Regions from separate parts of the Mesorhizobium sp. M0140 genome, predicted to be linked through region 1. Evidence: predicted binding sites of a transcription regulator. Region 1 holds the regulator's gene; each other region holds the start of a gene.
What was found. The regulator PhoB, encoded in region 1, activates phosphate uptake and scavenging genes when phosphate is short. The targets are predictions, from matches to a motif close to TGTCATNNANCTGTCAT.
Positions count from the first base shown of each region.

Region 2: a site for PhoB is predicted at 4,555-4,571, ahead of ppk2 (polyphosphate kinase 2). Genes of this name have one in related genera too.
Region 3: a site for PhoB is predicted at 7,697-7,713, ahead of NKJ37_RS18600 (ceramide glucosyltransferase). Genes of this name have one in related genera too.

Region 1 is NZ_JAMYTM010000003.1:49,258-59,248, forward strand. It holds gene NKJ37_RS03930 (type I secretion system permease/ATPase) at 1-1,411, opposite strand, end outside; gene eglC (endo-1,3-1,4-beta-glycanase EglC) at 1,456-2,880, opposite strand; gene phoB (phosphate regulon transcriptional regulator PhoB) at 3,344-4,033, opposite strand; gene phoU (phosphate signaling complex protein PhoU) at 4,050-4,757, opposite strand; gene pstB (phosphate ABC transporter ATP-binding protein PstB) at 4,784-5,602, opposite strand; gene pstA (phosphate ABC transporter permease PstA) at 5,620-6,936, opposite strand; gene pstC (phosphate ABC transporter permease subunit PstC) at 6,933-8,399, opposite strand; gene NKJ37_RS03965 (PstS family phosphate ABC transporter substrate-binding protein) at 8,495-9,523, opposite strand.
Region 2 is NZ_JAMYTM010000019.1:59,542-69,532, reverse strand. It holds gene NKJ37_RS19575 (DUF8605 domain-containing protein) at 1-466, shown strand, start outside; gene hemB (porphobilinogen synthase) at 554-1,585, shown strand; gene NKJ37_RS19565 (cobaltochelatase CobT-related protein) at 1,592-2,536, shown strand; gene NKJ37_RS19560 (dihydrofolate reductase family protein) at 2,684-3,331, shown strand; gene ppk2 (polyphosphate kinase 2) at 3,533-4,453, opposite strand; gene NKJ37_RS19550 (aldo/keto reductase) at 4,724-5,767, shown strand; gene NKJ37_RS19545 (hypothetical protein) at 5,944-6,096, shown strand; gene NKJ37_RS19540 (DUF982 domain-containing protein) at 6,163-6,396, opposite strand; gene NKJ37_RS19535 (GntR family transcriptional regulator) at 6,510-7,175, opposite strand; gene NKJ37_RS19530 (multidrug efflux MFS transporter) at 7,340-8,599, shown strand; gene NKJ37_RS19525 (DUF423 domain-containing protein) at 8,641-9,015, shown strand; gene NKJ37_RS19520 (hypothetical protein) at 9,290-9,433, opposite strand; gene NKJ37_RS19515 (LacI family DNA-binding transcriptional regulator) at 9,589-9,991, shown strand, end outside.
Region 3 is NZ_JAMYTM010000017.1:135,230-145,220, reverse strand. It holds gene NKJ37_RS18640 (ATP-binding protein) at 1-859, shown strand, start outside; gene phoU (phosphate signaling complex protein PhoU) at 973-1,698, shown strand; gene NKJ37_RS18630 (magnesium and cobalt transport protein CorA) at 1,788-2,798, shown strand; gene NKJ37_RS18625 (GcrA family cell cycle regulator) at 2,933-3,451, opposite strand; gene NKJ37_RS18620 (aspartate aminotransferase family protein) at 3,810-5,009, shown strand; gene argF (ornithine carbamoyltransferase) at 5,027-5,938, shown strand; gene NKJ37_RS18610 (Hsp33 family molecular chaperone) at 6,017-7,048, shown strand; gene apaG (Co2+/Mg2+ efflux facilitator ApaG/CorD) at 7,096-7,488, opposite strand; gene NKJ37_RS18600 (ceramide glucosyltransferase) at 7,839-8,990, shown strand; gene NKJ37_RS18595 (O-succinylhomoserine sulfhydrylase) at 8,996-9,991, opposite strand, start outside.

The DNA of each region.
Region 1 (9,991 bases):
TCCTTTGGCGTTCGCCGCCCGACAGTGTTCTGTCCGACGAACCTATTCTGGTCTGATAGCCGTCTCGCTGCTCCAGTATCAGCTCATGCGCCCGGGCATTCTTTGCTGCCTCGACGATAGAGGCGTCATTCGCATCGGGTTCAAAGCGGGCGACATTTTCCGCGATCGATCCGGGAAAGAGCTCCACCTCCTGAGCGAGATATCCGATATGCCGGCCAAGCTGCTTCTCGTCCCAGGTTCTGAGATCGGCGCCATCAATCCTGACGCAGCCGCTGGTTGCCTGAATCGCACCGACAAGTAATCTTGCCAGGGTGGACTTGCCGGCTCCGCTCGGACCTATTATCGCCACCGCTTCGCCTGCGCCGATGCGGAAGTTCAGTCTCTTGATGATGGGTTCGGTGCCGGGTGTGGCGTTCGGCGCGACAAAGATGAGGCCCTGCACGACAATTTCGCCGGACGGGTCCGGCAAGGTCAGTTTTTGCGCATGCGCCGGATGGGCGGAAAACGCCTTGTCCAAACGCTTCCACGATCGTCTGGCGTCGACGATCTGCCGCCATGACCCGATCAGTTGGTCGAGCGGCTGCAGCGCACGGGACGACACCAGGGAAGACGCGAAGATCATGCCGGCCGTCATCTTCCCTTGCAGCACGAGCCATGCTCCGACACCCAGTATTGCTAGCTGAAGCATCATGCGTACGGCTCGCGACGTTCCACTGAAAATCGCGTTGGCCATCGACGAACGGTCATGCAGGACTAGCGCCTCCGCCACGTGCCTTCCCCACACTCGCGCGGCGTTTTGGATCATGCCCATGGCGCGCAGCGTCTCTGCATTCCGGGCAAAGGCCTGCTCCGACAGGCTGGCAACAGCCGAGCGTTCCGCCGACAAGGCATCATTCTTGCCGATGGCAAACTGATTTGCCACGACCAGCGCAAGCAACAGACCAGATCCCGCCAGCGTAAGCCAGAACAGCAAAGGATGGATGAGGTACAGCAGGGCGAGGAAGAACGGAGCAAACGGCAGGTCGAACAAGACCGCCGCGCCACGTGACCTGATGAAGGCGCATACCGAGGCAAGGTCGCGCAGTGGAGGCAGGGCTGCTCCCCCGGCGTACTTAGCCTCCAGCGAGACGGCGAATGTCCTCGCGCCCAGTCTGTTGTCGACAATGGCTGCAACGCGCTGCGTGTAAACGGAGCGGACCGCATCGAGGAGACCGAGAAAGGCGAGTGCGAGAACCGCGATAGCAGAGAGGTAAAGAAGCGTCTCGACGCTGGAGGAAGGCAGGACGCGGTCATAGACCTGCAACAGATAAAGGGGGATCACCAATAGCAGGATGTTGATGAGGAACGAAAAAACACCGACATCGGCGATGGCGCGCCTCAAGACTGCCCGCAGATCAGACCGTGCAATCATTCCCGCGCTCCTAACGGCTCATGGCCCCAACATAAGGGCGTCGCTTAGACCGAATGGTCGCCGGCGATGTCCAAGGGGTGGTGCTGCAGGTCGTCCAGCGTATAGGCGCGGATGTAGTCGATCTTCATCTCCGCTGGCGTAGCCAGATGGTCAGGAGGCTGGCCGGCAATGCCGCCCACCGCGAGATTGGCCAGCATATACATGGGATCGTGCATGTCGGCCGGCGTCGCTGCTTGAGCGACCTTTACACCATCGTAGGTCCAGACAAGCTCATCCTTCGTCCAGAGCAGGCCATAGGTGTGGAAACCGTCGGTATCCGCAACGTTCACCGTTGACGAAACCTTCGTGTGCGCTCCCGTCTCATTGGAATGCGCCGTCATGTAGAGCGTGTTCGGGTCCTGGCCGCGCGTTTCGACAACGTCCAGCTCCGGCGGCCACGATCCGTCCTCCGGAAGCAGCCAGAACGCCGGCCAGGCTCCGGCTGTTTCAGGAAGATCCGCCCGCATTTCGAAATAGCCGTAGGTTTGCGAGAAGGTGTCGTGGGTCGTCAGGATCCCCGAGGTGTATTCGTAGTTGTTGATCAGAGGCTTGATGTCCTCCGGCGCCTGCGCGGCGGTGATGGTGAGGACGCCGTTCTCAACGCTGAACGGATGGACCGAACTCGTCGGGCCATAATTGGCGTCGATATACCACTGCAACTCACCATTGCTGCTCAACGTGCTGCCGTTCGGCGCTCCCCACCAGAAATTGGAATTCCAGGTGCCGTCCTGCCCGTCCCGAAGGCTCAGCGTGTTGAAATCGTCGGAGAAGGACAGCGTCATTGCGGACTTGTCTATCGGAAGTTCGAACTGGGTGGGCTGCAGCTTGTCGATGGTCGTATTCTTGAACACCAGGATTTCGTCGGATCCGAGGTTCAGCATCACGTTCGATTCCACTTGGACCATCTGTGAACGGACGGCATCGAACGAAGTGAAATCGTAGCCGTTAAGGCGGAGCGCATCGGTCGCACCGAAATCGAAGATAAGATCGCTTCCATTACCTTTGGAGATGGCGAAAGTATCGGCGCCATCGCCGCCGATCAGGACATCATTTCCCTTGCCGCCATCCAGCGTCTGGTGACCTGACCCGCCCTTGATGATGTTGTCCAACGCATTTCCGAACGCAAATCGGTTGGTGCCGGTAACGACGAGGTTCTCGAAATTGTCAGGGAGCTTGTAGCTCATCCATGTGTCGATCGTGTCGATCCCTGCCCCAGGATCCTCGACCACCTTGTTGTTGGTGGAATAGAGATGATAGTAGTCGTCGCCGGCGCCACCGTGGATCGTGACAGTGACGCCGGTGTCTCCCCAGAAGGAGTCGTTGCCGGAGGTGCCATGCAGTTCCGGTCCAGACCCGGTGGCCGAGAACCAATGAGTGGAAGCGCCGGTGTAGGCAAGAGGGATGCCTTTGGCGTTTAAGACCGTGCTCATCAGAAATCCTTCCTCATGGTGTCCGACCTGGTCAAAGGTCCGGCGACCGCTCCCAAAGCAACGCTGCAAGGAACGAGATCGTTCCACGGAATCGTCATTCGATCCGAGACCGCAATAATCGGAAGGCGGATAATGAATAAGGAGGTGATGGCTCAATGTAAATTGAAGCAATTTAGTAAAATCGTATATTTATGCAGAACACACGTCGTTTAACGAACGTATATCTAAGTTAACTCAAATTTATTCTTGCATGGCTTTCTGGTCGGAGTCTGCGGGCAAGATGGCGACGTACCGCCAAGAGCGGTCATCCTCATCAGGTTTCGAATGACCGCATTTGGGCCAAAGCGTCACGTGCTCGCTCCCCATCGATGAGACGAGTGCAACATTCCACTCTTCGCGGCTGTTGGCGACCACGTGCTAATCGAGTTTTCCCGGTCACGATCTATCGGGACGGAACAGCCACCTAGTCTTCCCTGATCGCGTAACCCGCCCCACGGATGGTGCGGATGACATCAGGCATGCGGCCGTTGTTGACCGCCTTGCGCAGCCGGCCGACGTGCACGTCGACAGTGCGTTCGTCGATGTAAATCGTCTCGCCCCAGACATTGTCGAGCAGCTGGCTGCGCGAGAACACGCGGCCGGGGTGGCGCATCATGAATTCGAGCAGGCGGAATTCGGTCGGCCCGAGCCGGATCTCGCTCTTCTTGCGATAGACCCGGTGCGACTCGCGATCGAGCACGATGTCGCCGACCTTTAGCACGCTGGACAGCACTTCCGGCTTGGCCCGGCGCAGCAGCGCCTTGACCCTGGCCATGAACTCCGGCGTCGAGAACGGCTTGACCAGATAGTCGTCGGCGCCGGTCGACAGGCCGCGCACGCGGTCGCTTTCCTCGCCTCGCGCGGTCAGCATGATGATCGGCAGCCGCTCGGTCTCTGGGCGCATTCGCAGGCGCCGGCAGAGTTCGATGCCGGAAACCGCCGGCACCATCCAGTCGAGCACGAGAAGGTCGGGAACGTTCTCCTGCAGCCGGATTTCGGCCTCGTCGCCGCGCGTCACCACCTCGACCTGGTAACCTTCGGATTCAAGATTGTAGCGGAGCAGCACGCCTAGCGGCTCCTCATCCTCCACCACCATGATGCGTGGTGCGATCATCGGCTGGTCACCCCTGTTATGCCGCTGGCGCGGACATTGCCGTCTCGTCCTGCTTCGGACGATTGGCTGGCAGCTGCGTGCCGGTCAAAACATAGTAGGCATTTTCGGCGATGTTGGTCACGTGGTCGCCGATCCGCTCGAGGTTCTTGGCGCAGAACAACAGGTGCGTGCACGCCGTGATGTTGCGGGGATCTTCCATCATGTAGGTCAGCAGCTCGCGGAACACCGAGGTGTATTTGACGTCGATGCGTTCGTCATTGTTTCTGAGCGTGGCAAGCGCTGCCGGGTCGGCGGCGGCGTACTCGTCGACGACCCCCTGCACCTGGATCAGCACCAGTTGCGCCATCGCGTCGATCGAATGCGAAAGGTCGTGCGGCGTGACACTCAGCCCGACAGTGCCGACGCGCTTGGCGATGTTCTTGGCAAGGTCGCCGATGCGCTCAAGGTCGCCGGCCATGCGGATCGAACCGACCACCGCACGCAGATCGTTGGCCATTGGCTGGCGCTTGGCGATCAGCGTGATGGCGCGATCGTCCAGCTCGCGCTGGCGTGCATCCATGATGGCATCATCGGAAACCACGCGCTGCGCCAGCGCATTGTCCGAATTGAGCAAAGCCCTGGTCGAGCCACTGACCATCGAGCGGGCGAGATCGCCCATGTCGCGGATCAGCTGGCTGATCTGCTCCAGATCCTCATCGAAAGATGCGACGGTATGTTCACCCATGATCTTCGTCCCTCGTATGCCTGAGCTCAGCCGAACCGGCCGGTGATGTAGTCCTGGGTGCGTTTGTCGTCGGGGGTGGTGAACATCTTGTCGGTGGCGCCCTCCTCGACCAGATAGCCTAGATGGAACATCGCGGTGCGCTGCGACACGCGCGCTGCCTGCTGCATCGAATGGGTGACGATGACGATGGTATAGTTCTGACGCAGTTCGTCGATCAGTTCCTCGACGCGAGCGGTGGCGATCGGGTCGAGCGCCGAACACGGTTCGTCCATCAGGATCACCTCGGGTGACACGGCGATGGCGCGTGCAATGCACAGACGCTGCTGCTGGCCACCGGAAAGACCCGTGCCAGGTTCTTGCAAACGGTCCTTGACCTCGTTCCAGATCGCCGCCTTCTTCAGGCTCGACTCTACGATCTGGTCCATGTCGGCCTTGCGCTTGGCCAATCCGTGGATGCGCGGACCATAGGCAACGTTCTCGTAGATCGATTTGGGGAACGGATTGGGTTTCTGGAACACCATGCCGACGCGCGCCCTGAGTTCGACGACATCGATGTTCTTGTCGTAGATGTCTTCTTCGTCGAGCGTTATCTTGCCGGTTACCCGTGCTGAATCGATGGTGTCGTTCATGCGGTTGAGGCAGCGCAGGAAGGTGGACTTGCCGCAGCCGGAGGGGCCGATCAGCGCCGTCACCTGGTTCAGGCGGACGTCGAGATCGACGTCGAACAGCGCCTGCTTCTCGCCATAGAACACGCCGACCTTGTCGCCGCGCATTTTGATTACTTCGTTCGACTTCATCTTGTCGCCCACTGCGTTTTCAAGGGACTGTTCGGTCATGATGTTCATACCAAGATGCCTTTTTTCTACCAGCGCCGCTCGAACCGACGCCGAAGCACGATCGCGGTGATGTTCATGGCCATGAGGAAGACGAGCAGGATGATGATGGCGCCGGACATACGCTCGACGAAGGCGCGTTCGGCCTCGTTCGCCCACATATAGATCTGCACCGGCAGCGCGGTGGCCGGATCGAAAGGCGTCGTCGGTGGATCGGCGACGAAGGCGACCATGCCGATCAGCAGCAGAGGCGCGGTTTCGCCGAGCGCACGCGCCAGACCGATGATGGTGCCGGTGAGGATGCCGGGCGCGGCAAGCGGCAGGATGTGCTGGAACACCATCTGCATCTTGGAGGCGCCAAGACCGAGAGCTGCCGAGCGGATCGACGGCGGCACCGCTGCAAGTGCGGCTCGCGTCGCGATGATGATCGTCGGCAGCGTCATCAGCGTCAGCACCAGGCCGCCGACGAAGGCGGCAGAGCGCGGCATGCCCAGGAAATTGATGAACACCGCGAGGCCGAGCAAGCCGAAGACGATTGACGGCACTGCGGCCAGATTGTTGATGTTGACCTCGATAAGGTCGGTAAAACGGTTCTTCTTGGCGAACTCCTCCAGATAGATGGAGGCGGCGACGCCGATCGGCAGCGCCAGGAGCAACACGATCACCATCATATAGAACGAGCCGATGATCGCCACGCCCATGCCCGAGGTTTCCGGGCGGCTGGAGGCGCCGTAGGTGAACAGGCCGCTGTTGAAGTGCTCGGCCATCGCGCCCTCGGCCTTGAGCTTGTTCATCCAGGTGATCTGCTGGTCCGAGACCTTGCGTCGCGCTTCCTCGACGCTGAGGTCGATCTGACCCTTGAAAGCCGAGTCGAGATTGGCGGCGGCGAGGATGTTGACGTCGCGCGTCGTGCCGATCACGGACGGATCGGCGGCAACGATGTCGCGCAACTGGACGCGGGCGCCTTCCGACAGGAAGCCCTTGAGCTGCTTGATCGCCGGCTTGTCGTCGGGATTGATGCCGAGCTTGGCCACCAGCGCGTTTTCGGCGAGCTTGGGATAATTCGCCTTGATCAGAACGCTCGGATCGGTTGCGCGTTTGCCGGAAGGATCGATCACCTTCTCGTCGAACGAGATCGGCAGTGATACCGTCGTCTGCCAGAAGGCGGTGTAGCCTTTCGAGACGATGGTGATCAGCATGATTGCCAGGAACGCCAGGCCTACGGAAATCGCCACGACGCCATAGATGCGGAATCGGCGCTCGGCAGCGTAACGGGCCTTCAGGCCGATGTCGCGGCGCGGATGGGCCGCCGCCCTGACCATCGTATCCATGGAAATGTCGGTCATTCGTACTGCTCCCGATATTTGCGCACGATGTAGAGCGCGACGATGTTCATCACCAACGTCAGCGCGAACAGCGTCAGGCCGAGCGCGAAGGCGACCAGCGTCTGCGGCGAATTGAACTCGAGGTCGCCGGTGAGCTGGTTGACGATCTTGACGGTGATGGTCGTCATCGCCTCGAACGGGTTGATGGTGAGGTTGGCGGCGACGCCCGCCGCCAGCACGACAATCATCGTTTCGCCGATAGCGCGCGAGGCAGTCAGCAGGACGGCGCCGACGATGCCGGGCAGTGCAGCCGGCAGGATCACCCGCTTGATCGTCTCGGAGCGGGTCGCGCCGAGGCCGAGCGACCCGTCGCGCATGGCGCGCGGCACCGCGGTTATGATGTCGTCCGAAAGAGAGGACACGACCGGGATCAGCATGACGCCCATGACCAGGCCGGCGGTGAAGATGCTCTGGCCCTGGATGAAGGGCGAACCGCCGGTCAGTGCCGCGGACAGGTCGCGCAGGAATGGCCCAAGCGTGACGACGGCGAAGATGCCGTAGACGATGGTCGGTATGCCGGCCAGCAGTTCAAGCGCCGGCTTGACCACCGAGCGCACCCTGGGCGTTGCGTATTCGGCCATGTAGACAGCCGACATCAGCCCCACCGGCACCGCAACCAGCAGTGCGACGGCGGCGATGTAGAGCGTGCCCGCAAGAAGCGGGATCAGGCCGAACTGGCCCTGGCTGCCGCCCGAACCGGCAGCGGCAAAACGCGGATCCCAGACGGTGCCGAAGAAGAAACTCATCGGCGAGACGCTTTCGAAGAAGGTGATCGTCTGGAACAGCATCGAAAGCACGATGCCGATGGTGGTCAGGATGGCGATGGTGGAGGCGGCAAGCAGCCCCCACAGCATCAGCCTCTCGACATTGTTGCGTGCCCTGGCGCGCGGCTCGATCTGCCTGAGCGCATAGAAGGCGCCGGCGATCGAGGAAACGAGAATGACAATGGCGCCGAACAGGCCGAGCCGGTCCTGGACCTTGTTCGCCTCGACGGCGATCGGGATCATGTAATCCTGCGTGTCGCTCGCCAGTGCCACACCCTTGGCGGCGAGCAGCGGCTGCAACTCGGCAAAGCTGGCAGGCATTGCGGCCAGTGTGCCCGCATCGAGTTTGCGCAGGCCCCTGGCGAGGCTCTTTACCAGGCTGACGTCCAGTGCCTCACTGGCAACCTTGCTGTCGACGGTGCGCTCGGGCAAGGCAGCGTGAATGTGTCGGTCCAGATAGATGGAAGACCCGACGGTCCAGACGGCAAGCAGCAAAAGAGCAGGCAGAACGGCGAGCAGGAAGGCCCACCAGCCATGATAATGGGCGCGCGAATGCGGCTTGACCTTGCCATTGTCCTGGGCCGCGGCACGTTGCCGGCCGATGAAAAAGGCAACCAGGCCGACGGCAACGACGATGGCCAGTACGAGCAAGGACGACATGGACCCACCCCAAGAGAAATTCTTACGCAGCCGCCATTGCGGCCTGCGATGAAACCGGGGCGCGGGATTGGCCCGCACCCCGGTTCGGCAGCTGATTACATCGACTTTCCGGCGGCGAAAGCGTCACGCTGGGCCTGACGCTCGGCATCCGGTGCAGCAACGAGGCCGTATTCGGCGAGCGGGCTTTCCGGGCCAACCATCTGGTCGTCAAGGAAGAACTCGACATATTCCTTGAGGCCGGGAACGACGCCCAGATGCGCCTTCTTGACGTAGAAGAACAGCGGGCGCGAGACGGGATACTTGCCGCTGGCGATCGTCTCGGTCGAAGGCACGATGCCTTCCACGGTGGCGACCTTCAGCTTGTCGGCATTGTTCTCATAGAAGGCGAGGCCAAACACGCCGACGCCGGTCTTGTTGGAGTCTATGCGGGCGAGCGTCTCGGTATAGTCGCCATCGATGTCGACGGCCTTGCCGTCCTTGCGGATGGCGATGCAGGTTTTGCCGATTTCCTTGTCGTCGGCAATGCCGGCAGCCTTGAGAGCAGCCTTGTCACAGCCGGCATCGAGGAGCTTGGTCTCGAACACTTCGCGCGTGCCGTGCTTTTCGCCCGGAATGTAGGCGGCGATGTCCCAGTCGGGCAGCTTCGGATTGACCTGGCTCCACTTGGTGTTCGGATTGTCGACCAGCTTGCCGTCAACGACCAGCTTGGCCGCGAGCGCCTTGTAGATGTCAGCGGGAACCAGCGCCCAGTCCGGGCCCTTGATGTCGGTGGCGAAGACGATGCCGTCATAGCCGATCCGGACTTCCTGGACTTCCTTCACGCCGGCGTCGGCGCAGGACTTGAGTTCGTCCGCCTTGATCGGACGCGACGAGTTGGCGATGTCGATCGTGTCTTCGCCGACGCCCTTGCAAAATTCCTTGATGCCGGCGCCGCTGCCGCCGGATTCGACGACCGGGGTCTTGAAGTTGGTGAACGTTTCGCCGAACTGCTCGGCAACGATCTTGGCATAAGGTAACACGGTCGATGACCCGGCGACCTGGATCTGGTCGCGCGCGGCGGCGAAGCCGGACGACGCGGCGAGCGCAAGCGCAGCGGCCGACGCCGTATAGAGGAATTTCTTCATGTGGCCTGCTCCTGTTCGGAAGATGGTCTCTCGGCGCTCGTCAGTCGGCGCCCGCTGAGGCCAATAGCCTTCGATTATAACAGTCGCATGACAGTTTGATGTCACCCCGGTAACGCTTCATCGGGATGAGCAGAATGCCGCCTGGCCGGCACTCCCGACGCAGCCCGGCTTTGTCACCGGAATCAGGGACTTGCTCTATTCAGCCGAGGCTGGCCGGCGATTTGGGACCAGCCGGCCTCTGTGAAGAAAAGCCGGACGGGAGCGCGTTGCTCTCAGCCAGACGGTGTCGTGGCCGGGCCATCGCCGAAAACAGGTCCGTTGGGGTAGGTTGACGCTGTCTCATGCCGGCGGTCGCTGCTCCCGCCCGTAACTGGGAAGAGCGGAATTCGAATGTAGCCATTGTCTCGGCTGGATGCCGCCTTTGATATGGTGCGATCGCGCCATAGTCTTGGCCGCTGACAGGGGCGC
Region 2 (9,991 bases), on a different contig from region 1:
CCCGGTGCTGGCGTCGCTCGGCAGCAGGCCGTGGCTGACCGAGCGGCCACGGCTGGCGGTGTTTTTGGCAACCGAACGCGGCACCCAGCATTTCGCGCTCGAAGCAGATGACGAGCGCGGCGTGTTGATGCGCGAATCGTTCGGCAATGCCGCAGCCCCGCTGGCCATGCAGGTGACTTTTCCCACGGCAGCACAGCTGTCGCGGGCCGGATTGGCCGATCAGGCGCTTCGTAACGCCGAGATGGCGAAGCTCGACACCATTGCGAAAAAGGCCGGCGCCGATCAGGCACTTTTGGGCAGCCTCGTCTGGAGCGACAAGGAGTTCGGCTGGATCGCCGACTGGCGGCTGGCCACGGCCGGCAAGACCTACATCTGGCAGGTGCGCGGTGTCAGCTTCGATGAGGCCTTCCGCGTTGCTATCAAGGGCGCGACGCAGATCCTGTCGGGCAATGGGCAGCCCGAATAGGCCTCGACCGGATCGCTGGCACAAACGTGTCGCATTGGTCAGCGGCAAAGGGTCGTGGTAAAAAGCCGCCGAACGAGAGTATTGGCGATGAACAAATTCACCCCCGCAAAGCCCGCCGGCGCGCGCGGCGTCGACGAGATCACCGGCAGCCGCCGTCTGCGCCGCATGCGCAAGGCCGACTGGTCGCGCCGCCTCGTGCAGGAGAACAGGCTTTCGGTCGACGATCTGATCTGGCCGATCTTCGTCGTTGACGGCAAGAATATCCGCGAGCCGATCGCCGCCATGCCCGGCGTCTTCCGCCTGTCGATCGATCTCGCCGTCAAAGAGGCCGAGCGCGCGGCAAAACTCGGCATTCCGGCACTCGCCACCTTCCCCAATGTGGACATCTCGCTGCGCGACCAGACCGGCTCGCACATCCTCGATCCCAACAATGTCATCAACCGCGCCACCCGTGCGATCAAGGATGTAGTGCCGCAGATCGGCATCATCACCGACGCCGCGCTCGACCCGTTCACCAGCCACGGCCATGACGGCATCCTGCGCGACGGCATCATCGTCAACGACGAGACAGTGGAACAGGTGACCGCCGCTGCTGTCATCCAGGCGGCCGCCGGTGCCGACATCATCGCGCCGTCCGACATGATGGACGGCCGCATCGGCGCCATCCGGGACGCGCTTGACGCCAATGGTTTTCAGGACGTCGCGATCATGTCCTATGCGACCAAATTCGCTTCGGCCTTCTACGGCCCCTATCGCGAGGCGGTGGGCACCGCCGGCCTGCTCAAGGGCGACAAGAAGACCTATTACATCGACCATGCCAATTCCGACGAAGCGGTGAGAGAGGCCGAACAGGACATTGCCGAGGGCGCCGACATGCTGATGGTCAAGCCCGGCCTGCCCTATCTCGACATCATCCGACGGCTGAAAGACGAGTTCCAGATGCCGACCTTCGCCTACCAGGTGTCGGGCGAATATTCGATGATCAAGGCGGCAGGCGCCAATGGCTGGATCGACGGCGAGAAGGCAATGCTGGAATCGCTGCTCGCCTTCAAGCGCGCCGGCTGCGACGGCATCTTGACCTATTTCGCGCCCGAAGTGGCGGAACTGCTGAAGGGATAGCCGACATTGCTGCGAAGGCTGGGCAAGCATTTCAGATCATTGTTTGTCCCCGTGCCACGCGGCGACACTGCTACGCCCGGCTATCACGCCTACGTCACGCTCCATGACTGGATTGTGCCGAGCCTAAAACTGTCAAACGCTATCGGGCAGCTTTCGGACAAACATAAATCCGCGGTCGAGGCGATATGGGCAGAGCTGGAGAGCGGCCTCGCCGGCTGGAGGACGAAGCATCTGATTCTGGCAGCGGATATTGCCACTGAAGTCCGGGATAGCGTATCGGCGCCTGACCGCGCTGATACGGTCGTCTCCATTCTCGTCGACCAGTCCGGATCGATGCGCGGCCAGAAAATGCTGTACGCGGCTGCTTCAGTCGACATTGCACAGGAGTTTCTGCGGACACTCGGCATAAAGGTCGATATCCTTGGGTTCACCACGCGCAATTGGCGCGGTGGGGAATCGCGGCGCATCTGGAATGAAGATGGCCGGCCCAAAAATCCGGGAAGGCTGAACGACCTGCTGCACATTATCTACCGGCAGGCCGACGACAGCCGTCAGAGCAGTTTGGGTCATGTTCTCAAGCCGATGTTACGGCCGGACCTTCCCAAGGAGAACATCGACGGCGAAGCCATCGAGTGGGCCGTTGGGCGTCTGCGAGAACGACCCGAGGCCCGTAAGGTTCTGCTTGTTGTCTCAGACGGAGCACCCGTTGACGACGCCACGCTGCTGGCAAATGGAGCGCACTATCTCCAAGACCATATTTTGCAGGTGATTGGGCAGGTTGAGGCAGCCGGAGATATCGAATTGCTGGCCGTTGGTCTGGGCTTTGCCGTCGACCGATACTACCGGACGTCGGCGCATTGCGAGGCGCCCGACGAGCTTGCCGGGACGGTGTTGTCCCTCTTGCGGGACCATTTGATCGCTAAACGGGACAGTAAAGTCGAGTTGAGCTGACAAGGCTGCACCCCGCCTTTCGTACCCCAGCGTTGCAGGTCCGCTACGTTGGGAGATTGCTGCCGCCAGAAAACTGCTTGCAATTAAAAACCAGTTTGATACAAAACAACTGCTTGCAAAATACAACTGGTTATCGAGGAGGCTCGCATGTCCAAACTTCGCGTCAACGCTTTCACCCTGTCGCTCGACGGCTATGGCGCCGGTCCCGATCAGGATCTGCAAAATCCTCTTGGCGTCGGTGGGGAATCCTTGCACAAGTGGTTTGTCGACACCCGCACTTTCCGTGAGATGGTGCTCGGACAAGATGGCGGCACCACCGATATCAACGAGGCGTTCGCGGCGCGCAGTTTCGAGAATGTCGGCGCATGGATCCTCGGCCGCAACATGTTCGGGCCGATCCGCGGCGAATGGCCCGATGACAGCTGGAAAGGCTGGTGGGGCGATAACCCTCCCTACCATGTGCCGGTTTTCGTGTTGACCCATCACAAGCGCGAACCGATCGTCATGGAGGGCGGCACGACCTTCTATTTCATCACCGAGGGCATCCACTCAGCGCTTGAACAGGCAAAAGCAGCGGCTGATGGCAAGGACGTGCGCGTCGGCGGCGGCGTCGCCACAATCCGGCAATACCTCCAGGAGAAGCTGATCGACGAGATGCATCTGGCGATCGCGCCGGTGCTGCTCGGTACGGGCGAGAACCTTTTTGCCGGCCTAGACATGATCAAGCTCGGCTATGTCTGCAGCGAGCAGGTTGCGACGCCGCTCGCCACGCACGTCACCGTCAAGCGGGCTTAGGTGGAGAGCCAATCTCCCCCCACGTGGGGGAGATGGCCGGCAGGCCAGAGGGGGCGCTGTCCCTCCAGCGCTTCAATCCATAGCGGCTTTGCCTTTGGCCTGTTTTCGACAGGCTGTGGAGAGGCTGGCGATCCTGCACGCCCCCCTCTTGCCCTGCCGGGCATCTCCCCCACAAGGAGGGAGATTGCAGCTTCGTCTATCTCAGTACTTCTCCGGCACGTAGAGCTCACGCGGCAACGTCTGGCGCTCGTATTCGGGATTGAACACACGCTCCGGCAGCGTGATCTCCTCGTGCGGGACCTCTTCATACGGCATCTGCTTGAGCAGATGGCCGATGCAGTTCAGCCGCGCGCGCTTCTTGTCGTTGCCCTCGACGATGAACCAGGGCGCTTCCGAGATGTTGGTGCGGGCGAAGGTCTCTTCCTTGGCCTTGGTGTATTGCTCCCAGCGCACGCGCGACTGCAGGTCCATCGGCGACAGTTTCCACTGCTTCATCGGATCATGGATGCGCATCAGGAAGCGCATCTGCTGTTCCTCGTCGGTGATCGAGAACCAGTATTTGACCACGGTAATGCCCGAGCGGACCAGCATGCGCTCGAACTCCGGCACGTCGTGAAAGAATTCTTCGACCTGATCGGGCTGGGCAAAACCCATCACCCGCTCGACGCCCGAGCGGTTGTACCATGAGCGGTCGAACAGCACGATCTCGCCGCCGGCCGGCAGATGCGGGACATAGCGCTGGAAATACCATTGCGACTTTTCGCGCTCGGTCGGCGCCGGCAGTGCCACGACACGGCAGATGCGCGGATTGAGCCGCTGGGTGATGCGCTTGATGACGCCGCCCTTGCCGGCCGAGTCGCGTCCCTCGAAGATCACCACCAGCTTCTTCTTGTGGTAGGCGACCCAGGACTGCAGCTTGATCAATTCGGACTGCAGGCTGATCAGGTCGCGAAAATATTGCATGCGATCGATCGAAGGCGGATGCGAATTCTTGTAGATCCTGGCGATCTCCATCGACAGCGCCGGCTCCGACATTTCGAGCTCATAGTCTTCGTCGAGCGTGTCGGCGAGTTCGGCTTCAAGCCAATCCCTGGCCGCAGAATTCTGTTTTAGCTCGGCCATTATCGGCTGCTCCACTTGCAAGCTCTGTCGATCGGCGCCCCAAACTCCCGGCTTACAGCCCGGAACGGCAACGCCTGAGCCGACTTCAATATAGGCCCGCAATGACGGTTTTATTGCAGCCTGACCTGATCGCCATCACTGCAAAAACCCGCGAGGCATGATCGATCCGCCGCCCTGGCATGGAGACATACCGCGCAAATTGTCCTACAAATAGCAGCCACATTCGGGCGCCCTTCCCAACCCCTTCTCAATGCAATCGCGAGGACCGACATGGAATACCGCACTCTCGGCCGTTCCGGCCTGAAAGTATCGACGCTGACCATGGGCACCATGACTTTCGGCGGCGCCGGCGCATTTTCGGCTGTCGGCAAGACCGACCTCGACGAGGCGCGCCGGATGATCGATCTCTGCATCGACGCCGGCATCAATGTCATCGACACTGCCAACGTCTATTCGAACGGCATTTCCGAAGAAATCATCGGCGAAGCGCTCGGCGGCAAGCGCAAGGGCGACGTGCTGATCGCCTCCAAGGCACGGATGCGGATCGGCAAAGGTCCCAACGATGAAGGCCTGTCGCGCCATCACCTGATCCGCGAATGCGAGAAGAGCCTGAAGCGGCTCAGGACAGACGTCATCGACATCTATTTCCTGCACGAGTGGGATGGTGTGACACCGCTGGAGGAAACCATCGCCGCGCTCGACACGCTGGTTGCCCAGGGCAAGATCCGCTATGTCGGCTGCTCGAACTATTCCGGCTGGCAGGTGATGAAGGCGCTCGGCGTCAGCGACAGCCATCATCAGCCGCGCTTCGTCACGCAGCAGATCCACTACACGCTGGAAGCGCGCGAAGCGGAGTACGAACTGCTGCCGATTTCCGTCGACCAGGGGTTGGGCGTTCTGGTCTGGAGCCCGCTTGCCGGCGGATTGCTGTCCGGCAAATACCGCCGCGACAGCCCCACCGCCCGCCAGCTTGCCGGCTGGTCCGAACCGCCGATCCGCGACGAGGACCGGCTGTGGCGGATCGTCGATGTGCTTGTCGAGATCGGCGCGCAGCGCGGCGTGTCGGCAGCGCAGGTGGCGCTGGCCTGGCTGCTTGGCCGGGCGGCCGTCAGTTCGCTGGTGATCGGCGGCAGGACGGAAACGCAGTTCCGGGACAACATCGCGGCGGCAAGCCTGGTGCTTTCCGGCGAGGAGCGCGAGCGCCTCGACGCGGTCAGCCGGCCGCCCTTGCTCTATCCCTACTGGCACCAGCAATTGACGGCAAAGGACCGGTTTGGCGCCGCCGATCTGGTGATTGACCGAAGCGGCATCTGATCGGCAAATCGACGGCGATAGGTATCGGCCGCCGCAATGATGAGCCTGGCCCCTTCATTGCAACGCGCATCTTGCAAGCCTGGCCATCATCGACGCACTATCGCTTCAGCTGTTGTGTTTGACGGCTAATGCTCCTAGGCAGGACCAGAGCCGCGAGGCAGTGAAAAGGAGCCGATATGGCGCGACCACCAAATTACGATCAGGAACGCAAGGAACGCGACCGCCAGAAGGCGGCCAAGAAGGCCGAGAAGCTGGCAGCCAAGGTTGCAGCGAGGGAACGTTCGAAGCCCGAAGACGAGACTGAAGCCGAAACCGAAACGGCAAAGTGACGGCAAACGGCCCGCAGATGCGGGCCGCGCCTCAATTCGGATTGCCGCCCCGGATGTCGCCTTGTGTCAGGCCGGCGCCTTGTCGCTGACGAACACGTCCACTTCGCGTGCTGCCGCGATGAAGGCGCGCCTGGCGTTCATCGCCGGCTTGTCGCCGGCGAGTGCGTCATGGCAGGCCTGCAGGGCCGCGCGATGCTTGGGGCTGCGCTTGCCGGGCCAGCTGTTGAGGAGGTAGTCGGAAGCCTCACGCGCCGTGCGCAAGAGCTGAGTGCTTCCCGCCGCGACTGACTTCACAGTCACAGGTGTTTCAAATCGGTTGTTTTCCATGGCCGCTCCTTACGCCATCGGCGTCTGCGAAGCGAGGCGAAAGTGCGCATACGTCCAGACGCCGCTTTGCGCTCCTTCATCCACTCTTAAGCAGCAACGACGGCAAAGCCTCTGGCGCGAAGACCGCGCCGATCGTTGGCGAGCGACGTCACCAGCCGGTCGCGGCTGCTGACGATGTGGACCGAGAGCAGGCGCGCGGCTTCATCGGCGTCGCCAAGGCGCGTGGCCGCCAGAATGGCGCGATGTTCAGCCCAGGCGCGGGCAAGGGCCGCTTCGTCGCGAACCTCCAGCCAGCGCGCCCGCGACAGGCGCGTCATGGCATCGCGCACCGCCCTAAACAGGAATTCATTGCCCGACAGACGCGCCAGTTCGATGTGAAAATCCATGCCGACGCGATGCCATTCCTCGCGCGGCGTGTCGTTGTCGCAGGACTCGAGCATCGCCTCGATGACATCGACGGCGCTCCGGTCCGCCAGGCTGCATGTCAGGCGAAGCGCCGCAACCTCGACCGCCTCCCTGTAGACGGCGATCTGCTCGAGTTCAGCCAGATTGATCGGCGACACCGTCCAGCCACGTCCGTCCCTGCCGACCAGGCCCTCGGTCTCAAGCCGCAGCAGTGCTGCCCTGACCGGGGTTCGCGACGCGCCGAAGCGGCTCTCGATCCAGCGCTCGGTCAGCTTCTCGCCGGGACCGATCTCGAGGCCCAGGATCATTTGCCGAAGCTGTTTCTCGACGCTCTGCATCTGCGACATTTTTGCTCCCGGTTTCCGATGGCTTCCGACCGTTGACGACGATCACATTTGAGGTTGCATTGACAGCGGCCAAGCTTGCGTCCATGACGTGAACCATCTTGGTATCCCAAATTGGTATCCGCAGCAACCATCGATAAAAGAGTTGCTGGGACAGGACATATGACATGCAGCAGAGCACGCCCCCGGCAACCGACAGCACCTACAACATCCACTGGCGGCGCAACCTGTTCGTGTGCTTTGCCGGCTCGTTCTCGACGCTTGTCGCCATGACGCTGCTTTTGCCATTCCTGCCGCTCTATATCGAGCAGCTGGGTGCCGAGGGCCACGCGGCGATCGTGCAATGGTCAGGGATCGCCTATGGCGCGACGTTCTTCGCTGCGGCGCTGGTGGCGCCGCTCTGGGGACGTCTCGGTGACCGCTACGGCCGCAAGGTGATGCTGGTTCGCGCCAGCTTTGGCATGGCCATATGCATGTCGCTGACCGGCATGGTGCAGACGGTCTGGCAACTGGTGCTGCTGCGGCTGCTGATCGGTTTTGCCGGCGGCTATTCCTCGGGGTCGACCATCCTCGTCGCCATGCAGACACCCAAGGAGCGTTCCGGCTGGGCGCTGGGCCTGCTGTCGGCCGGTATCACGGGCGGGGCTCTGGTCGGCCCGCTGGTTGGCGGCGCCCTGCCGCCGCTGATCGGCATCCGCGCCACCTTTCTCCTCTCCGGCGGCGTCATCTTCCTGGCGTTCCTGGCGACCACGTTTCTAATCAAGGAGAATCCCCGGCCGAAAACAGCAGACGCCGCGTCGAAGCAGAAGCAGAAAGGCGGCTGGGCACAAATCCCCGACAAGCGGCCTGTCGTCGCCATGCTGGCGACCGGCATGCTGTTGAGCTTCGCCACCATGTCGATCGAGCCGATCATCACCGTCTATGTGCAGCAGTTGATTGCGGACCAAAGCCGCGTCACGATGATATCAGGCGTCGTCATGTCGGCGGCGGCCCTTGGCGCCATCCTGTCGGCCTCGCGCCTCGGCAAGCTCGCCGACCGCGTCGGCCACTGGAACGTCATCATCGGCGCACTTGCCGTCTCGGCGCTGCTGCTGATCCCGCAGGCCTTCGTCACACAAAGCTGGCAACTCATCGGCCTGCGCTTCCTGATGGGCTTGGCGCTGGGCGGTCTGTTGCCCTGCATCACCAGCGTGATCCGCCACAATGTTCCCGATGGCGTCGGCGGGAATGTGCTCGGGTTGTCGATTTCCGCCCAGTATGTCGGGCAAGTCGCCGGCCCCTTGCTGGGCGGCTTTGCCAGTGGTCATTTCGGCATGCGCTCGGTGTTTCTGGGCACATCCGTCTTGATGGGCGGGGGCGCGGTGTATAACTGGCTGGCGCAATCACGCCGCGCGCAGGACATGCTCGCCAACCCCGGCAAGCCCTGACCGAGTCAGGCATATCCCTCGGATGCCACGGAGCCACGGACATGAGCACGGCCGAGCAATTTTCCGGCGCCAGCAGCCGTATCCTCGTGCTGGCCAGCGGCCTCTGCGGCGCGGCGGGTGTGGCGCTGTCGGCCGCGGCGGCGCATCTGGGTGGCGCCTTCGTCGGCACCGCGGCATCGTTCCTGCTGATGCACGCGCCGGTCTTCCTTGCCGCCGGACTGCTTGGCGCAAACCGGATCCTGCGCATCGCCAGCCTGATCCTGCTGGTTGGGCTTCTGCTTTTCTGCGGCGATCTGCTAGCCCGCGATTTCATCGGGTCGCGACTGTTCCCGCTGTCGGCGCCGATCGGCGGCACCCTGCTCATCGCCGGCTGGCTGGCGATCGCTGCCTCGGCACTGGTGCGCGCACGTTCCTGAACGCCTCTGGGCGCCCTGCCCGATAAACAGACCTCCGCCTGTCAAACGTCGTTTGCCGGGCCGTTAGTTCTGCCGGGGCTCGGGCTGGATGACCAATTCGCGATTGCGCCGCCGGAACCTTGCCAACCGACGCCGCTCCGGCCGTTCGGAAGCCGGCGCGATGCCCCAATAGTTGCGATAGATGTCTTCAAATAGATAGCTCACGGGATGCATGATGTGCACTCCTTCCAGTGTTTGAATCGATCCAATCGATGGGCACGAAAAACCGCCCCGCTCAGCTCCGCTTGCGCTCCACAAGGAACCGCAGCTCGCGGACCCATGGACCGGCTTTGCCACGACGCCTCTGCGTCGCGGTGTTCGACGAGATGCTCCAGTCGTTGCGGTAAATGTCTTCGAACAGAAAATTGACGGGATGCATGACACAACTCCCTGCTTGATGTTGAATCGATCCAATCCTGACGACCGGCATTCCCTTGGATCGATTCAAACATAGGCCTTATCGAGGCTTCGATCAAGTCAAAATTTGAACCGATCCAACGAAAGTGTTAGATGGGAAGAATTCAGGAGACGAAGATGGCGCCACTTATCTCTGCAAAGACAAGACCGGTCCGGTTGGCGGACATCGCCAAGGCAGCCGGCGTATCGCACGGCACCGCGTCCAACGTGTTCGCCCGTCCGGAGATCGTGCGCGAGGAGGTCCGCGAGCGGGTCAAGGCGGCAGCCGAGGCCATGGGATATGGCGGCCCCGATCCCAAGGGCCGGCTGCTGCGCGCCGGCAAGGTCAATGCCATCGGTGTCGCGACCGCGGAACCCCTCTCCTATTTCTTCGACGACCCCTTTGCCCGGGTGATGATGGCCAGCATCTCGCAGGCTTGCGACGCGACCGGTGCGGGGATTTCGCTGGTCTCCGCAGCCAACAACGAACAGCTTGCCTGGAACATACAGAGTGCGCTGGTCGACGGTTTCATCGTCTTTT
Region 3 (9,991 bases), on a different contig from region 1:
CCTGCTGGACGGCGTGCTATCCGGCGATGTTGCCTCGGATGTCGTCGACTACATGGAGAAGCTGCCGGTCGAACGGGCCTACCGGGTGAGCGTGTCCTCGGTCGGTCACGCCACCGATCTCTATGTGCTGGTGTTCAAGGACCAGAGCGAAGCACGCAGGATCGACCGCATGCGCGCCGACTTCATCGCCAATGCCAGCCATGAACTGCGCACGCCGCTCGCCTCAATCGCCGGCTTTATCGAAACGCTGCGCGGGCCAGCCCGCAACGACGCGGCGGCGCGCGACCAGTTTCTGCAGATCATGCAGAGCCAGACCGGTCGCATGGCGCGTCTGATCGACGATTTGTTGTCGCTGTCGCGGCTCGAGATGAAACCCTATCTGAAGCCGGGAACCGAGGTGGACCTGCGGCAGACAGTCGACAGCGTCATCGATTCGCTCGGACCGCTGGCCAGCGAAAACGCCGTTGCCATCGAGCGGCACTACGCCGATGGGCCGCTTCATGTGCCTGGCGATCGAGATGAGCTTTTCCAGGTTTTCGAGAACCTCCTGGAAAACGCCTGCAAATACGGGCAGTCTGGTGGGCGCGTGGTTGTATCCATAGCGCATGGCGATGCCGGATCAGAGCCGGGCATCGACGTGACGATCAGGGACTTTGGCCCCGGCATTCCCGAGGAGCACATTCCGCGCATTACCGAGCGCTTCTACCGCGTCGACGTCGAGACCAGCCGGACCCAGAAAGGCACCGGCCTCGGCCTGTCGATCGTCAAGCATATACTGACGCGCCACAACGCCCGGCTTTCGATCAAGTCCGAAGTCGGCAACGGCGCGGCATTCTCGGTTCATTTGCCGACGCACTGATATCGCCCTAATTCAAGGGGACTGTTTCTTTTTTCTGTCATCCGGCTAGCGTATCAGCGGGGATTCGAGGAAACGACTCAAAATCAAAACATCCCGTGGGAAGGCATTTTGCCATGCAGTCCGTGCACATCGTCAGCGCCTATGACGAGGAGTTGAAATATCTGTCGAAGCGCATCGCCGCGATGGGCGGCCATGCCGAGCGCATGGTCGAACAGGCGGTCGCCGCTCTCGTCAATGCCGACCCAGGCCTTGCCCAGAAGGTCGTCCGCGACGATACCGTACTGGACGAGGGCCAGCGCGAAATCGACGACAAGGCGATCATCATCATTGCCAAGCGTCAGCCGATGGCGGGGGATTTGCGCGAGATCGTCGGGACCATTCGCATCTCCGCCGACCTCGAACGGGTTGGCGATCTCGCCAAGAACGTTGCCAAGCGGGTGGTCGCCGTCACCGACGGACGCCAGCCAACCAGCCTGTTCCGCGGCCTCGAGGCTCTGTCCAACCTGGCGTTGACCCAGCTCAAGGAAGTGCTCGACGTCTACGCGTCTCGCTCGGTGGAGAAAATCGGCTTCGTGCGCGATCGTGACGACCAGATCGACGCCATGTACACATCGCTGTTTCGCGAATTGCTGACCTACATGATGGAAGATCCGCGCAACATCACGCCCTGCACGCATCTGCTGTTTTGCGCCAAGAACATCGAGCGTATCGGTGATCACGCCACCAACATAGCCGAGACCATCTACTACATCGTCACCGGCGATCAGTTGCCGGCTGAGCGGCCCAAGGGCGACAAGACCGACAAAATCAGCCTTTCCGGGACGCAGCCGCTGAAGTGAACGCGCCTCTCGAACCGTAATCCGATTTACGCTAAGCTTTCCGGGCTTTGCCTCTATCCTCGTCCGTGGATTTGCTCCGGGAGGTCGTGATGGAAAATGTTCGGAACCTGACCCCGGCGCCTGGGCCGACATCCGGCATTATCGCTTGCGGCGTCTACACGGCCGGGCGCCGCATCGCCGACATTCCCATCGAGGAAGCCGGCGAATGGGCAAAGAAATCCGGTCATGTCGTCTGGATCGGCCTATTGGAGCCCGACCGTAACCTGTTGCTGCGCGTCCAGGCGCAATTTCACCTGCATGAGCTGGCAATCGAGGATGCCGAGCACCCGCACCAGCGGCCGAAGATCGAGCAATATGGCGACGCCTTGTTCATCGTCGCTCGCACCGCGCAGCTGATCGACGGTCGGGTCACCTTCGGCGAGACCCATTTGTTTGTTGGCTCAGGCTACATCGTCAGCGTCAGGCACGGTCCTTCGACGTCCTATGCCGCCGTTCGGCAGCACTGGGAAAGCTGCCCGCACTCGCTGGCCAAGGGTGAGGATTTCGTCCTTTACGCCATTCTCGATTTCATCGTCGACAATTACATGCCGGTGCTCGAGCAGATCGAGGACGAGGTCGAGGCGATCGAGGACAAGGTTCTGCTGAAGCCGATGACCGCTCCCGACATCGAACGGCTCTATATGCTGCGCCGCGATCTCCTACGCCTGCGCAATGCCGCGCTTCCGCTGGTCGAAGTCTGCCGACGGCTGACCAGCGCCGAGCTGCCGCAGATACACACCGCCATGCATCCGCTGTTCCGCGACGTCACCGATCACATCCGCACCGTCCAGGAGAAGATCGACAGTCTGCGCGAGGTGCTGGCGTTCGCTTTCGAGGCGAGCTTGCTGGTCGGCCAGAGTCAGGAAACCGCGAACACCAAGAAGCTCGCCTCCTGGGCCGCAATCCTGGCGGTGCCGACGGCGCTCGCCGGCATCTACGGCATGAACTTCAGCGACATGCCGGAACTGAAGATGGAATACGGCTATCCGGTGGTGCTGGGCGCTATCGTGCTGATCTGCACGTTTCTCTACTGGCGGTTCAGGAAGAACGGGTGGCTGTGAGGGTAGGCAGTAGGCAGTAGGCAGTAGGCAGTAGGCAGTAGGCAGTAGGCAGTAGGCCGTAGGCAGTAGGCAGTAGGGCAAGAAATTCAGAGCATATTGCCCCTACTGCCTACTGCCTACTGCCCAATCCCTAACTATCGGCTCCGCCGCCGCTCCGATGCCGGCTGGAATGCCACGCGGGCGTGGTACTTGCAGTACGGACCGGTTTCGGCGGCATCGTTGCCGCAGAAATGGAAGTCCTCTGAAAGCGGATCGCCGTTCGGCCATTTGCAGGTCCGCTCGGTCAGCTCGACCAGCTGCAGATGCCGCGAGATCGGCAGCACGACATTCTCAACCGGACGGATATAATGGCGCGCCACCGGTTCGGCGTCGAACTGTGTCTGCAAGGCCGTCGCGCCGATCGATGTCGTGACATGGCGTGCCGTGGTTGCAGCGCGTGATACCGATTTCTGGACGGTCGATCCTTGTGCCGCCTTTTTCTGGCGTGCCGGCGTGGCGGTCGAGCGACCGCGGCCCGAGAGTTTCAGCCGATGCACCTTCCCGATGACCGCATTGCGGCTGACCCCTCCAAGCTGCGCAGCAATCTGGCTTGCGCTCAGACCCTCCGACCACAGTTTTCTCAAGAGTTCTACCCGCTCGTCAGTCCAGTTCATGAGACCGCGCTCCTCTAAGCGTGCGGCAATCGGAATCCTTCTCCCGACCCGGCAACATTTGCCGGGGCAGACACCACATATATCTGGTGATTAGGTCCGCCGCACGAAATCTAGTTATTTCTCGACTACAACTACTCTATGCGCTGACTCGGTGACAAGAGTCCCAAGTGCAACACGAATCGGTTTTTTCGGTTTTCCCCAACTTGCCCGGTCGCTTATGAGCCGGCGTCCCGTCAGGGGGCTTGCCGCGCGCCACTACGCGACGTTTTCGTTGACTTCATGGCCGAAAAACGGGATAAGCCGCACAGGCCGCCGCTTTGGCGGCTTTTTTGATTTTCCGGTACCGGAGACGCATATAATGAGCGGTTCGGCGCTTTACGAGACCTTTGCTCGCGCACCCCTGGCCTTCGACCACGGGGAAGGCACATGGCTGATTACCGACAAGGGCGAGCGATATCTCGACTTTGCCGGCGGCATCGCCGTCAATTCGCTGGGCCACAGCCATCCGCATCTGGTCGCCGCACTCACCGAGCAGGCAGCCAAGCTGTGGCATGTCTCCAACCTCTACGAGATCCCCGGGCAGAGCCGGCTTGGCGAGCGGCTGGCCGACGCCACCTTCGCCGACAAGGTGTTCTTCACCAATTCCGGCGCCGAGGCGCTGGAATGCGCGATCAAGACGGCGCGCCGCTGCCAGTTCGTCAACGGACACCCCGAGCGCTTCCGCGTCATCACCTTCGAAGGTGCCTTCCATGGCCGCACGCTGGCGACCATCGCGGCCGGCGGCCAGTACAAATATCTCGAGGGCTTCGGCCCCAAGGTCGAAGGTTTCGATCAGGTCAGTTTCGACGACATCGACGCCGCCGAAAAGGCGATCACGCCGGAGACGGCCGCCATCCTGATCGAGCCGGTGCAGGGCGAGGGCGGTATCCGTCCGGTGCCGACGCAATCGCTGAAGCGGCTCAGGCAATTGTGCGAACAGCACGGCCTGCTGTTGATCTTCGACGAGGTCCAGTGCGGCATCGGCCGCACCGGCAAGCTGTTTGCGCATGAATGGTCAGGTGTAACGCCAGACATCATGGCGATCGCCAAGGGCATTGGCGGCGGCTTCCCGATGGGTGCCTGCCTTGCCACGGATGAAGCGGCCGTCGGCATGACCGCTGGCGTGCATGGCACCACGTTCGGCGGCAACCCGCTGGCCATGGCAGTCGGCAACGCCGTGCTCGACGTCGTGCTGGAAGACGGCTTCCTCGAAGATGTCCAGCGCAAGGCGCTGCTCATGAAGCAGGGGCTGGCGTCGGTCGCCGACGAGTTTCCCGAAATCATCGAGGACATCAGGGGTGCCGGGCTGATGCTCGGCCTCAAATGCGCCATGCCCAACACCAAGGTGAACATGGCCTTGCGCGACCAGCACCTGCTGGCGGTTCCGGCCGGCGACAACGTCATTCGCCTGTTGCCGCCGCTCACCGTCACCGACGCCGAGATCCATGACGCGCTCAACCGCATTCGCGCCGGCGCCAAGGGCCTGGCGGAGGCGATCGCTTCCGCCGCGGCGAAGTAATCCCGGAACCATTGCTGATGTCAGTTCGCCATTTCACCGATCTTTCCGCCGTTTCCGAAGGCGATTTGCGCTTCATGCTGGACGATGCGGTGGTGCGAAAGGCGCGCCTCAAGGCCGGCGAGCGCACCAAACCGCTCGAAGGCAAGGTGCTGGCGATGATCTTCGACAAGCCGTCGACGCGCACACGCGTCTCCTTCGACGTCGGCATGCGGCAGCTCGGCGGCGAGACCATCATGCTGACCGGCACCGAGATGCAGCTCGGCCGTTCCGAGACCATCGCCGACACCGCCAAGGTGCTGTCGCGCTATGTCGATGCGATCATGATCCGCACCACCTCGCATGAGCGACTGCTGGAGCTGACCGAGAACGCCACCGTGCCAGTGATCAACGGACTGACCGACGACACCCATCCCTGCCAGCTGATGGCCGATATCATGACCTTCGAGGAGCATCGCGGTCCGGTCGCGGGCAAGACCATCGCCTGGACCGGCGACGGCAACAATGTGCTGCATTCCTTGCTCGAGGCCTCGGCCCGGTTCCGCTTCAACCTCAACGTCGCCGTTCCCGAAGGCAGCGAGCCGGCGCGGAAGCATATCGACTGGTCGCAGGCGCATGGCGGCAAGCTGCACTTCACCCGCTCGCCCGAGGAAGCCGTCGACCAGGCCGACTGCATCGTCACCGATTGCTGGGTGTCGATGGGCCAGGAGCATCGCGCCCGCGGCCACAATGTGTTCTCGCCCTACCAGGTCAATGCCAAGCTGATGGCCAGGGCCAAGCCGGACGCGCTGTTCATGCACTGCCTGCCGGCGCATCGCGGCGAGGAAGTGACAGACGAGGTCATCGACGGACCGCATTCGGTGGTCTTCGACGAGGCCGAGAACCGGCTCCATGCCCAGAAGGCCGTGCTGGCCTGGTGCCTCGGCGCTTGATCTCCGGAGGTGTGATGCCTATCTGCGGGCCATCACGCAAAAACAGCGCGTTTCGACGCATGCGCCCCGGAGGGCGGCATGGCCGCGCCCCGGAGCTTTGTCATGTTGGAAACCTATCAAGTGACTGAACATCACCCCAAACTCGGCGAATTCGGCTATGCCGGCGACGATCACGTCGTGCCGTTCGAGGTCGGCCCTCTCGATGTGCGAGGCCGCACGGTCCAACTCGGGCCGATGCTGGACGCCATCCTCAGCCGCCACGATTATCCCGAGCCGGTCGCCCGCCTGCTGGCGGAGGCCTGTGTGCTGACCGTGCTGCTCGGCACTTCGCTGAAGTTCGAGGGCAAATTCATCCTGCAGACCCGCACCGACGGGCCTGTCGACATGCTGGTCGCGGATTTTTCCACGCCCTCGGCATTGCGCGCCTATGCGCGTTTCGATGCCGACCGGCTGGAAGCGCTGGTCGCGGCCGGCGAAACCTCCCAGCAGACGCTGCTCGGCAGCGGCGTGCTGGCGCTGACCATCGACCAGGGCGCTCACACGCAGCGCTATCAGGGCATCGTCCAGCTCGACGGCGAGACGCTGGAGGATGCTGCGCGCACCTATTTTCGTCAGTCGGAGCAGATCCCGACGGATCTCAGGCTGTCGGTGGCCAAGCTTTTGACGCCCGGTCCCGGCGGCGCCCGCGAGCAGTGGCGCGCCGGTGGTATCCTGGCGCAGTTCCTGCCGCAGTCGCCCGAGCGCATGCGCGTCCCGGACCTGCCGGGTGGCGATGGCGATCCGCGCGAGGAGATCCACGATCCGGCCGACAATTCCTGGCAGGAGTTGCTGGCGCTGCTCGGTACGATCGAGCCGACCGAACTGATCGACCCGACGATCGGCGCCGAGCGGCTGCTCTACAGGCTGTTCCACGAGCATGGCGTGCGCGTCTTCGGCGGCGTTCCGGTCGCCGACCAGTGCTCGTGCTCCAAGGACAAGATCCGCGGCATCCTCGAGGGTTTTTCCGCGCAGGAGATCAAGGACAGTACAGAGGACGGCGGCATCCACGTCGCCTGCGAATTCTGCTCGAAGCAATATGACTTCGATCCGGCGGAATTTGCGGCCCAGTAGAGAAAAAACCACGCCTCACCGGCCGCGGAGCGGCCGGTGAGGCGAAATCAATTCACCGTCCGCCGCGTCCCTGGCAGGTCCAGCGAAAACGCCGGAATGGCGATGTCGAACGTCTCGCCCCGCTTGTTGCGCATCGTGTAGTGCCCGACCATGATGCCGGATGGTGTCGAGAGCGGGCAACCGGACGTGTACTGGTAGCTGTCGCCGGGATTGAGTTCGGGCTGGTCGCCGACCACGCCGGGGCCACGCACTTCCTCGACCCGGCCGGTGCCGTCGGTGATGTGCCAATAGCGCGACAGAAGCTGCACGAAATCGTCCGACTGATTGTCGATCGTTATCTGATAGCCCCAGACATAGCGGTTCTCCGAGGGATCCGAACGGTCCTCCAGATAGAACGGCCTGACCTGCACTTCGATGTTGCGCGTGACGGCGCTATACATAAGCGGCTCCAAAACAATCTAGAGCATGATCCTGAAAAGTGGGAACCGGTTTTCAGAAAAGATCATGCTCAAAGAAACAGAGATAGAGCCCCATCCCGGTTCAATCGGGATGGAACAGGCTCTAGGTCGAACTTTCGGCGCTCCACGCGGGCTGGTCAACGGTGCGCGTCCTGTCATTGCGGACGGAACCGCAGGTGGCGGCAAAGAATGTCATTTAAGTGACACATGACAATGATGGTGTGCGCCGACCAGTGCCGCGCGACTCGGGCGCTCTGTCGAATTGTTGAATCGGTCGTCATGCCAGCCAGATTGTTCTGGCGGACCGGTTTTCCTGGAGTGACCGGATCTCGATGGAACTCACTCTCATAGCCGCCACGCTTTCAACTGCCCTCATTCTCTCAAATCTCGCCAGCATCGTGCTCGCCGCTTCGCGTCTGAAACGGCGCCGCGCCATTGCCGCGCCGGCCGGCAAGCCACGGCCGGTGTCGATCGTCGTGCCGTCGCGCGGCGTCGAGCCGTTCACGCAGGAGACGCTGGAGCGCGCCTTCTCGCTCGACTGGCCGCGCTACGAGTTGATTTTCTGCGTCGCCCATGCCGACGATCCGGTGGTCAAATTGATAAACAGGACGATCGTCCGGTTTTCGAAAGTGCCGGCCCGGCTGCTTGTCGGCGACGACCGCATCAGCGCCAATCCGAAACTCAACAATTGCGTCAAGGGCTGGGAGGCGGCGCGGCACGACTGGGTCGTCCTGGCCGATTCCAACGTGCTGATGCCGAGGGACTACGTCCAGCATCTGATGGCTGCCTGGCGGCCCGGCACCGGCCTTGTCTGCTCGACGCCGATTGGCTCGCGGCCGGCCGGCTTCTGGGCCGAGGTCGAATGCGCTTTCCTCAACACGCTGCAGGCGCGCTGGCAATACGCCGGCGATGCGCTCGGCCTTGGCTTTGCCCAGGGCAAGAGCATGCTCTGGAACAAGCCGATGCTCGACGCCAATGGCGGCATCCGCGCGCTGGCCGCCGAGATCGCGGAGGATGCCGCCGCGACCAAGCTGGTGAACGGTCTCGGCCTGCGCGTCAATCTCGTCGCCGCCCCCTTCGAGCAGCCGCTTGGCCGGCGCTCTTTTGACGAGATCTGGTCGCGTCAGGCCCGTTGGGCGCGCCTGCGCCGCGTCACTTTCCCGCTGTTCTTCGCACCCGAAATCCTGACCGGCGCCGTGGTGCCGCTGGTGCTTGCGCTGATTGCCGCGGCCAGTGCCGGCTTCAGCCTCTGGGCAACCGCCCTTGCAGTGCTGGTAGCCTTCTACCTTCCCGAGTGCGCGCTGGCCTGGTCCAAGGGCTGGTACCTGTCGCCACGCATGGTGGCCGCGATCATGATGCGCGACCTGATCCTGCCAGCGCTGTGGGCGCGCGGCTGGCTTGGCGGCGCCGTCGACTGGCGCGGCAACGCGATGACCATCGGCACCAAGACGGCCGAACTGGAGGAGACGCCGTCCGGCGCCTGAAGGTCCTACCTGGCCTTCAGCGCCTGCGCGATGTCCTCAAGCAGATCGTCGGTGTCTTCCAGCCCGACCGACAGCCGGAGCGTGCCCGGCCCGATGCCGAGCTCGGCGCGCGCCTCGTCGCTCAGATTCTTGTGCGTCGTCGTCGCCGGGTGGGTGATCAGGCTCTTGGCATCGCCGAGATTGTTGGAGATCAAGACGATGTCGAGCGCGTTCTGCAAGGCGAAGGCCGCCTGCTTGCCGCCCTTGACGTCCAGGCAGATCAGCGTCGAGCCGCCCGACATCTGCTTCTTGACGATATCGGCCTGCGGGTGGTCGGCGCGGCCGGGATAGATGACGCGGGCGATTTCCGGCCGTTCGGCCAGGAAATCCGCGATCCTGCCCGCGCTTTCCGTCTGCTGGCGCACGCGCAGCGGCAGTGTTTCCAGGCCTTTCAGCAGCGTCCAGGCGTTGAAGGGCGACAGGCTTGGGCCGGTATGGCGGAAATAATCGTGCAGGTTCTCGTCGATCCACTTCTTGTCCGACAGGATCACGCCGCCGAGACAGCGCCCCTGGCCGTCTATGTGCTTGGTCGCCGAATAGACGACGATATGGGCGCCGAGCTGCAAGGGCTTCTGCTGCAGGGGCGTGGCGAAGACATTGTCGACGATCAGCCTTGCGCCGATCGAATTGGCAAGCGAAGCGACAGCGGCGATATCGACCACTTCCAGCGTCGGATTGGTCGGGCTTTCCAGGAAGAACAGCTTGGTGTTCGGCTTGACCGCCTTTTCCCAATTGGCGATATCCGTGCCGTCGACCAGCGTCGCCTCGATGCCGTATCTCGGCGCCAGCGTCTCGACCACCCAGCGGCAGGATCCGAACAGCGCACGCGCCGCCACGATGTGGTCGCCGGCCTTGGCGCTGCACAGAAGGGCGGCCGTCACCGCGGCCATGCCGGAGGCGGTGGCGCGGGCATCTTCGGCGCCTTCGAGGGCGCACATGCGCTTCTCGAACATGTCGACGGT